DNA from 4 places in the Allobosea sp. FW305-C-101 genome. Region 4 is predicted to be linked to each of the others. Evidence: riboswitches for the same ligand, from Rfam matches in the RefSeq annotation. Region 4 holds a riboswitch; each other region holds the start of a gene.
The links. A riboswitch is a leader RNA that binds a small molecule or an ion and turns the genes downstream of it on or off. The one in region 4 is predicted to bind cobalamin.
Positions count from the first base shown of each region.

Region 1 (2,191 bases), on a different contig from region 4:
GAGGCAGGCCGAGCAAGGCGGCGAGATCAATCTATCGCGCCTGCCGGCCAGCGCGGACGACTGGACCGCCAGCCTGCTCTTTGCCGCCGCGGGAGCGAAGCTCGGCACGCCACCCAGTGCCGCGGATTACGCGCGCAGGCTGGACGCGATCGCGTCGGTCTTCGCCGCAGCGCTGGTGCGATAAGCGAGAAGAAAGAACGCAACATGCAGGATGACGGCAGGACCGAGCTTCAGCCCCTTACCCCGCTTCGCATCCAGCCGGTCACGCAGGCCGCTTTCGAGCCTTTCGGCTGGATCGTGGAAGCCGGGGAAAGTGGCCGCACCGCGAATAACGGCACCGCGCGCCGGCACGATATCCATGCTCATCCGGCTGCCGAGGTCCGGGCCGGCACCAGACTTGTGACGTCGATCTTCTCGGCCAAGCAGCAGCAGCGGGGCCTCGCGATCGCCATGCTGGAGCGGCATGTCAATTCGATCCAATGGATCGTCCCGCTCGATGGCGCCGGCCATATCGTCATCGTCGCCCGGGACGGCGCGGATGGCCGGCCCGATCTCTCAACGCTGGCCGCCTTCTCGTTCTCCGCTTCGCAGGGCGTGATCTATCGCCGCGGGCTCTGGCATCATCCGATCATAGCCATCGGCTCCGATGCGCGTTTCCTCGTCCAGTCCTGGCAGGATGGCACCGAGGCGGATTGCGAGATCATCGCGATCGAGCCCAAGGTGCTCGCTGCGAACGACGTAAGCTGACGAGGGGTTTCAGGTAGCGCGTTGTGCGATGACGGTCCTCGTCGCTGCCGTCCACAGCCTTCGCGCCTGCCGCGCCATCGGTAGCTTGACGCCACAATCTCGCCATCTACGTTAATCCGTGTCGAGGTCTTCGGAGCGATCCGAAGCTAAGAGGGAATCCGGTGACGTGCGCTTGCACGGAACCCGGAGCTGCCCCCGCAACTGTGAGCGGTGAGTTTTCGGCTACTTGAAGTCACTGGCGTCCGCGCCGGGAAGACAGCCTGAAAGCAACGACCCGCAAGCCAGGAGACCTGCCCCGACGCAGTGATGATGTCGCGCGGGCGGGGTGTCCGGCGGAATCGCAGTGCACCGGGCGCCTGCCGCCGGTCTGCCGCGCTTCCTCCCTTTGCCCCGGCCGCGACAGCGAGGGGCTGGACGACCATGATAGAATTGACGGGGCCGAGAGGCGGCCACGCGAGCGGTCGGGCGTGGACCAGGCCCGGAGCGCCTGTGTCAGGCATGAGTAATTGCAATGTTATAACATTGCGATAAGAGGCAGGTATGAACTCTGCCTCCGCTTCTCTGCCTGCGTCCTCTGCGGCGCCCCTGGATCCGCTTGCGCTTTACGCCAGTGCTATCGACTCTTCCGATTATGTCGCGCGTGTCGCGCCGCTCATCCGCCAGCTCGCGCCCGGGATCGACGATCTGATCGACATCGGCGCCGGGGGAGGGCAGCTGGGCGCGGCGCTGCGCCGGCCCGGCGCGCGCTGGACGGCCATCGAACCGTCTCCGACGATGCAGGCCCGGCTCGCCGCCCTGCCGCAGCCGCCGGCCATTATCCCGCACGGCTGGGACGACGTCGCGGTCGATTGCGAAGCCGCCGATACGGTCCTGGCCGCCACCATGCCGGGCTATTTCACGGATGCCCCCAGCTTCCTGGCGCGCTGCCGGCAGTGGGCGACCCGGCAGATCGTTTGGATCGTCGCCGCGCAGAAGGCACCCAAGGGGCTGATCCTCTCCGCATGCCTGCCGCGCGAATGGCATCACGAAGACGAGACGCCGGGCATCGATCTGGTGCTGCCGCAGCTCGGCACCGACCTGCCCGATCGCGTGGACGCGGTCGACTGGACCTTCTCACTGGTGCTGCCGGACCTGCCGGCCTTCGCCGCCTTCCAGGCCGATCGGCTGGGCTGGCCGCCCAACGATCCGCGCCGGCCGCAGCTTTTCGACCATCTCCACAAGCAGGCCGTGCCCGTGCCGGGCGGCTTTCGCCTCTCCTGCCATCGCCGCTCGGCCATCCTCGTCTGGAACCTGTCATGATCCGCCTGAATTCCCGCAAAGCCTGCCTGCTTGCCGCGACCTGCCTGATGGCGATCGGGGCCGTGCCCGCCTTCGCCCAGACCGAAATCAAGCTCGACGAGCTCGTCGTCACAGCGACGGGCCGCCCCGAGCCGCGCAGCAGCAT
Region 1 covers NZ_JBYSYT010000002.1:1,041,935-1,044,125, reverse strand. Annotated here, with positions in the region: gene AC3WMA_RS12630 (TetR/AcrR family transcriptional regulator) at 1-184, shown strand, start outside; gene AC3WMA_RS12625 (ureidoglycolate lyase) at 205-747, shown strand; cobalamin riboswitch at 855-1,059, shown strand; gene AC3WMA_RS12620 (methyltransferase domain-containing protein) at 1,288-2,046, shown strand; gene AC3WMA_RS12615 (TonB-dependent receptor) at 2,043-2,191, shown strand, end outside.
Region 1: it holds a riboswitch for cobalamin, as region 4 does, so the genes downstream of both, AC3WMA_RS12620 (methyltransferase domain-containing protein) here and AC3WMA_RS06925 (ribonucleoside-diphosphate reductase subunit alpha) in region 4, are expected to answer to the same signal.

Region 2 (2,191 bases), 900 kb from region 4:
GCCGTCGACCGTGTCGAGCCCGGCGCGGGTCGCGCCCACATCCAGGATGACGACGCGGTTGTTCCTGACCGCATCGAGCTTGCTGGCGACCGGGTCGGTCTTCAGGAATTCCAGCTTCTTCTCGATATCGTCGGCCGGAAAGCGGCGGCGATCCATCTTGACGGTGACGATCACCGCCGGGTTGGCAGCGGCGATGCTCTCCCAGCCGACCAGAGGCCATTCCTCGTTGGTCGAGATGATGTTGCGGGCGCCGAGCTTCGACAGGATATAGGCGGGCACGCCGTTCTTGCCGGCCATGAAGCCGTCGCCCTTGATGTCCTTGCTGGAGAACCAGACGACGACCGGCACGTCCTGCGCCTTGAGCTTGGCGACCTGCTCGACCGCCTTCTCCTCGCGGGCCTTGAGTTCGGCGACGAGCGTCTCGGCCCGGTCGGCTACGTCGAAGATCGCGCCGAATTCGCGGATGTTGCGATAGACCAGCTCCATCGTGAACATCTGGGTGCGCACCCCGTCGCCGGCACCGGAATTGTCCTTGCCGACGCAATCGGTCGGCGAGACGTAAGCCGGCACCTTCACCTTGGCGAACTGGTCGCGCTTGCCGACGATGCCGTTGGGCCCGACATGCCATTCGAACATCGCCGTGACGAGATCGGGCTCCTGCGCCAGCACCGCCTCAAAGCTCGGATCGTTGTCGGCGAGACGCTTCACCTTGGCGTTGACCGCCTCATAGGGCTTGGCCACAGGCGAGAACCAGACCGCCGTGCCGACGACGCGGTCGCCGAGGCCCAGCGCATAAAGAATTTCCGTCTGGGTCTGGCCGATCGCGACGACGCGCTTGGGCGCGGCGTTGAAGGTGATCGTCTCGCGGCAATTCTCCAGCGTCAGCGGATATTTGGTGGGCGCCGCATTGGCCGTGCCGGTGGCGAGAGCGCCCAATAGAGCAACGGCCGAGAGGCTAAACAGGTTAAACGGGCGCGCAACCGGCATCGAGGCCATCCGAAATGTAACAATGTTGCATTTCTGATAGAGTGCGCGGCAGGCGGCCGTCAAGCCGCCCTGAACGGCCTGCGTGGTGGTCTTCGTGAACATGGACTTCATCGCTCCCCGAGATGACAGCCGGGGCAGCTTGGGCATGTGGGACGGGAAGGCGGCACAAGGCCGCCATCGACACACAGCTCCGGAACACCCCGTCCGAAAGACGTCTTCGACGACCGGGGCAGGTCTCCTGGCTCGCGGGTCGATGCCGCTTCCGCCCGGCCTTCCCGGCGCATCAGGCGCCAGTGGACGATGGACGGAAAGCTCGCCGCTTACAGTTGCGGGGGCAGCCTCGGCTTTGGCGCGGGTCGCGCCTCACCGAATTCCCTCTTAGCTCCGGGAGCAACCCGGAGAACCTCGATCGGCGCACACCCTATAAGGGCGTGGCGCTGCGTCAAGCAGACATCGCGTCAGAGACTCGGCGTACTGTAGAGCCGCTTGCCGCCGACCGAGATCTCGACCTCCTGCAGATAGCTGCGCAGCGCCGTGGTCGCGACATCGATGCCGAGGCCGGGTACATCAGGCGCCGCGACCTGCCCGTTCGCGTTGCGCTCCAGATGATTGGCGGAGATCGCGGTCGCGAGCGGCTTCGGCATCGCCGGATATTCGCAGATTTCGTGCTCGGCCAAGCCCGCATAGGGCTGGAGCGAGGCGGAGAGCGCCAGATGCGAGGTGAAGGTGTGGTTGACGAAGGTCACACCCTTGGCGACCGCATAATCCGCCACCGCCTTGGACGGGCCGATGCCGCCGATCCGGCCGCAATCGATCTGGACATAGCCGATGCCGCCATAGTCGATGAGCTGCCGCGCCATCGACTCGTTATGGGCGCCCTCCCCGCCGGCCAAACGGACCTTGGGGCTGCGCTGGGCAAGAGCGCCATAGGCTTCGAGCGCGCTGGCGTGGAAGGGCTCCTCGAACCAGAGCACGTTGGCCTTTTCCATCGCCGGCAAGCGGGCGGCGGCGCGCGCGACATCCTCGATGAAGATCTGTCCGGTATCGACGAGCAGGATGCCGTCCTGCCCCAAACCCTCGCGGGCAGCGACGAAATGCTCGGCATCGGCCTCGACGCTGCCACGACCGATCGGCCCCCAGCCGAACTTCGCGGCGCGGAAGCTGCGGCTGCGGGCATCGCGAGCGCGTTCGAGGGTTTCCTGCG
Region 2 covers NZ_JBYSYT010000001.1:556,923-559,113, forward strand. Annotated here, with positions in the region: gene AC3WMA_RS02625 (ABC transporter substrate-binding protein) at 1-987, opposite strand, end outside; cobalamin riboswitch at 1,199-1,410, opposite strand; gene AC3WMA_RS02630 (mandelate racemase/muconate lactonizing enzyme family protein) at 1,446-2,191, opposite strand, start outside.
Region 2: it holds a riboswitch for cobalamin, as region 4 does, so the genes downstream of both, AC3WMA_RS02625 (ABC transporter substrate-binding protein) here and AC3WMA_RS06925 (ribonucleoside-diphosphate reductase subunit alpha) in region 4, are expected to answer to the same signal.

Region 3 (2,191 bases), on a different contig from region 4:
AGAGCGACGCGAAATGGGCGGCGACCTCGGCCGGCACCTTGCTCTCCGGCGCGGCCGGATGCGGGGCGCCGACGACATGCGGGAGCAGGATCAGCACGATCGCCACAAGCTTGAGCCAGGGCTGCTCGAAGCGCAGGAACACAAAGAGCCCGGCCGCGGTGGCGACCGCGGTCCAGAGCCACCAGAGCTGGCGCTGCTCCAATGCGGCGGAGGCGGCGCCCGGCAGTTCCGGCGCGAGCCCCATGGCAGGCGCAAGCCCGAGCGCGAGGAATCCGCAGGCACCCCAAACGAGTGCGCTGCGCTGGTCGATCCTGTCGCCGGCCGCGATCATGCCCGCCAGCAGCAGCGCCGCGAAGCCGATCGCGGTCGCGATCGTCACTGCGCTGGTGAAGAGCGTGCGCTGGAGGCCGTCCTGCGGCTTCCATTCGGCGTGGTCGTGGCCGGGCGCATCGCCGGCCGGGCCATGCGCGAGGATGATTTTTGCTTCCCCGTCGAAGGCGGCCAGCGTCGGCGCTTTCAGCGCGAGCGCCGCCTCATAGGTCTCGGCCTTGAGGATGAGCGGGGTGGTGGTGACATGCTGGAGGGCGGCGACGATCAAGCCGGCCAGAAGCCCGGCCAGGATGCTGACCGTGAGAACACGCGTGACCATGATGACTTTCCCTCAGTGGCAGGGAAAGGCGAGGCCGTGACGGGTGTCGTGCGCGGCGTTGTGCACGTTCGACGAGGCGGCGAAACCGGTCGTGTAGATCAGCGCGACGCCGATCACGAGCGCGGCGGCAACCGCCTTGACGCGTTCCGAAACGCTGAGCGTGGGGGTGGAAACCGAGGCGGTGTTCATAAGCGTTCTCCGTGGCCGCCCCGCCGGCAGCCGGTTGGATCTCTGCGGGTCGACGGCAGGTCTCCTGGCTCGCGGATTTGGCGCCCTGTGCCGCCTTCCCGGAACTCGCGCTCCAGTGGCCGATGGCGAAGGACATCCGCTTACAGTTGCGGGGGCAGCCGCGGTCTCGCACCGCGTTCCCTTTTCACCTCCTCGCGGAGGCACCGTCGGGGATCATCATTAGCCATCGCCGTGTTGCTGTGCAATGCAATGCGCGTCGCAAGGGCGTCATTCTCGGGCTTGACCCAGGAATCTCTTGCAGGAAGGGGCTCCGGTGCCTCGTTCGGATGGAGATGCTCGGGTCAAGCCCGAGCATGACGGCAGAGGATTTTTTGAATGGAGTTGCCCCATCTCACCCTCGTCCTCGGCGGAGCCCGCTCCGGCAAGAGCCGTCATGCCGAAGCGCTGATCGAGGTCCTGCCGGCACCCTGGACCTATATCGCTACCGCCCAGGCCTATGACGACGAGATGCGCGAGCGCATCGCCGAGCACCGCGCGCGCCGGCCAGCCGGCTGGCAGACGGTGGATGCCCCGCTCGATCTGGCCGGCGCGATCGCTGCCCAGCCGGCGGGCCGGCCGATCCTGGTCGATTGTCTGACGCTCTGGCTCACCAATCTGATCCTCGCAGAGCACGACACGGCGGCGGCACGCGAGGGCCTGATCGCCGCCTGCGAGCGTGTCTCCGCCCCGCTCGTACTGGTCGGCAACGAGGTCGGTCTCGGCATCGTGCCGGAGAATGCGCTGGCCCGCCGCTTCCGCGACGAGGCCGGGCGCCTCCATCAGGCGCTTGCGGCGCGTGCGGCCAGCGTGGTCTTCATGGTCGCCGGATTGCCGATGCGAGTGAAATGATGACGGATACTGATGACGCCGCCCGCCACAAGGCGAAGATGGAGAAGCGCAAGGCGGTGCAGGATGCCGAGGTCGCCTCCAAGACGGTCGAGAAAGGGCTTCTGATCGTCAATACCGGCCCCGGCAAGGGCAAGTCGACGGCGGCCTTCGGCCTGATCCTTCGGGCGCTCGGCCATGGCTGGCGCATCGGCGTGGTGCAGTTCATCAAGGGCGCCTGGTCGACCGGCGAGCGCAAGGCGCTCGAAGCCTTCGGCGATCAGGTCTCGTGGCACAGCATGGGCGAGGGCTTCACCTGGGAGACGCAGGACAAGGCCCGCGACATCGCCGCTGCCGAGCGCGCCTTTGCCAAAGCTAGGGAGCTGATGGCCGATCCGGAGATTCGCCTGCTGGTGCTGGACGAGCTCAACATCGCCCTGCGCTACGACTATCTGCCGCTCGCCGAGGTGGTCGAGGTTCTACATGCCC
Region 3 covers NZ_JBYSYT010000006.1:68,475-70,665, forward strand. Annotated here, with positions in the region: gene AC3WMA_RS22255 (CbtA family protein) at 1-649, opposite strand, end outside; gene AC3WMA_RS22260 (CbtB domain-containing protein) at 662-838, opposite strand; cobalamin riboswitch at 876-1,061, opposite strand; gene cobU (bifunctional adenosylcobinamide kinase/adenosylcobinamide-phosphate guanylyltransferase) at 1,214-1,726, shown strand; gene cobO (cob(I)yrinic acid a,c-diamide adenosyltransferase) at 1,726-2,191, shown strand, end outside.
Region 3: it holds a riboswitch for cobalamin, as region 4 does, so the genes downstream of both, AC3WMA_RS22260 (CbtB domain-containing protein) here and AC3WMA_RS06925 (ribonucleoside-diphosphate reductase subunit alpha) in region 4, are expected to answer to the same signal.

Region 4 (2,191 bases):
CATGCAGGAAATAGCGGTCGTAAAGCGTCTGGAAGCCGAGATAGTCGAACTGGAGATCGCGCTCGGGCTTCAGCGCCGCCGCGATGCGGGCAATGTCGAAGCGGCCGAGCTCGGGGTCGATCAATTCATTGGCGATACCGGTCTTGAGATAGGCGGTGAAGTAGTCGCCGTAGCCGGCGGCCATCTCTTCCTGCGTCGCCTGTTCGGCATGGCCATGGACGAAGCTCAGCGCCTCGCGCCGCAGCTTGTCGAGCAGGAGGCGGGCCGAGACCTTGGCGTAGTTCGGCTCGCTCTCGATCAGCGTCCGCGCAGCGAGGATCGGCGCCAGTGCCAATTCGTCGAGCGAAATGCCGTCATAGAGGTTGCGGCGGGTCTCCATCAGGATCGGCTCGGCCGCGACGCCGTCGAGCCCGGCACAAGCCTCGCGCACGACCTTGTCGAGGCGGGCGGCGTCGAGCGGAACGAGCGTGCCGTCAGTGAGCTTCATCTGCAGCGACGGCGCGACAGCGACCGGCGCGGACCCGGCCTGCGCCCTCGCCCGCTCCTGCGCCCGCTCTGCCCGATAGAGAACATAGGCACGGGCAACCTTGTGGTGTGCGCCGCGCATCAGCGCGAGCTCGACCTGATCCTGCACGTCCTCGATATGGAAGGTGCGGCCGGTCGCGGCGCGGCGCGTCAGGCCGGAGACGACCTGTTCGGTCAGGTCGGCGACGACATCATGGATGCGACGGGACGCGGCGGCGCTCGCGCCCTCGACCGCCAGGAAAGCCTTGGTCAGGGCGACCGCGATCTTCGAGGGGTCGAAGGGCGTTACCGCGCCATTGCGGCGGATGAGCTGGTAGCCGGGCTCCGCCGCTGCGGCGCGCGGCGATGCAGCAGGTTCGGCACCCAGCGGGGCCAGTGAAGGCCGTTCGGCTTCGAGAGAAAGAGACATCGGCATCAACCCCAAGATGTTGGGGGCAAAGGCCGAGCGGTCGCGTCGAGAAGGCGCGCGACGATACGATGCCGCGACCTGCCAAGCGCACCACCGGGACACCCCGCCCGAGGACGTAAACAAGGGTCGCGGCAGGTCTCCTGGCTCGCGGGTCACCGCTCTCGTCCGTCTTCCCAAGGCCTTGCAGCCTCAGTGACAACGCTGGACTAAGAACTTACCGCTGACAGTTGCGGGGGCAGCGCCGGTCTCTCACCGGCTTCCCTCTTAGCTCTCGATCTTGCGATTCGAGAGACCATCGACAACTACATCTAGCGTCACTCTCCGCTCCGATGTCAATCGGTCGTATGCTCTTCCTCGATCGCATGCGGAAAGCGAGGACATCTCGGCGGCAGCTCCCCGAGCGCTGCTCGTCACATGAAGACATAAATATGTCTTTATATCTCTTGTTGACGGCCCGGAAATGATGGCCCATGATGCGGCGTCGAGGTTCTTCGGTGCGGCTTGCCGCATCGGAGCTAAGAGGGAAGCCGGTGAGAGACCGGCGCTGCCCCCGCAACTGTCAGCGGCGAGCTTTCTGCCCACCCATGTCACTGAGGCCGCAAGGCCTTGGGAAGACGGGCAAGAGCGACGACCCGCGAGCCAGGAGACCTGCCCCGACAACATGAACGTCCTCGGGCGGGGTGTCCCGGTGGTGCGCTTGGCGGCGCCGCCCGGATTCTTGCGTCCGGACGGTCCTCGTCCCGCGTCCGCTTTGGCCTTTGCCCCCAACTAGTCGGGGTTAAGCCTATGTCTCAATCAGTACCTGTCGCTGCACTCGGCACGCCGCGCATCGGTCCGCGCCGCGAACTCAAGACCGCGCTCGAAAGCTTCTGGGCCGGAAAATCCGACGAAAGATCGCTCGTCGAGGCCGCTGAGGGCCTGCGCGCGGCCAACTGGGCGCGCCAGAAGGCGCAAGGGATCAGCGTGATCCCGTCGAACGACTTCTCCTTCTACGACCAGGTGCTCGACACCAGTGTCATGGTCGGCGCGATCCCGGACATCTATGGCTGGAAGGGCGGGCCGGTGCCGCTTGGCACCTATTTCGCCATGGCTCGCGGCTCGCAGGGCGAAGCCGAGCCGCATACATCCTGCGGCCATGCCCATCACGACCACGATCATGCCCATGGCGTCCCGGCGCAGGAAATGACCAAGTGGTTCGACACCAACTACCACTACATGGTGCCGGAGTTCGCACAGGGGCAGAGCTTCGAGCTCGCC
Region 4 covers NZ_JBYSYT010000001.1:1,454,589-1,456,779, forward strand. Annotated here, with positions in the region: gene AC3WMA_RS06925 (ribonucleoside-diphosphate reductase subunit alpha) at 1-934, opposite strand, end outside; cobalamin riboswitch at 1,048-1,247, opposite strand; cobalamin riboswitch at 1,402-1,604, shown strand; gene metE (5-methyltetrahydropteroyltriglutamate--homocysteine S-methyltransferase) at 1,721-2,191, shown strand, end outside.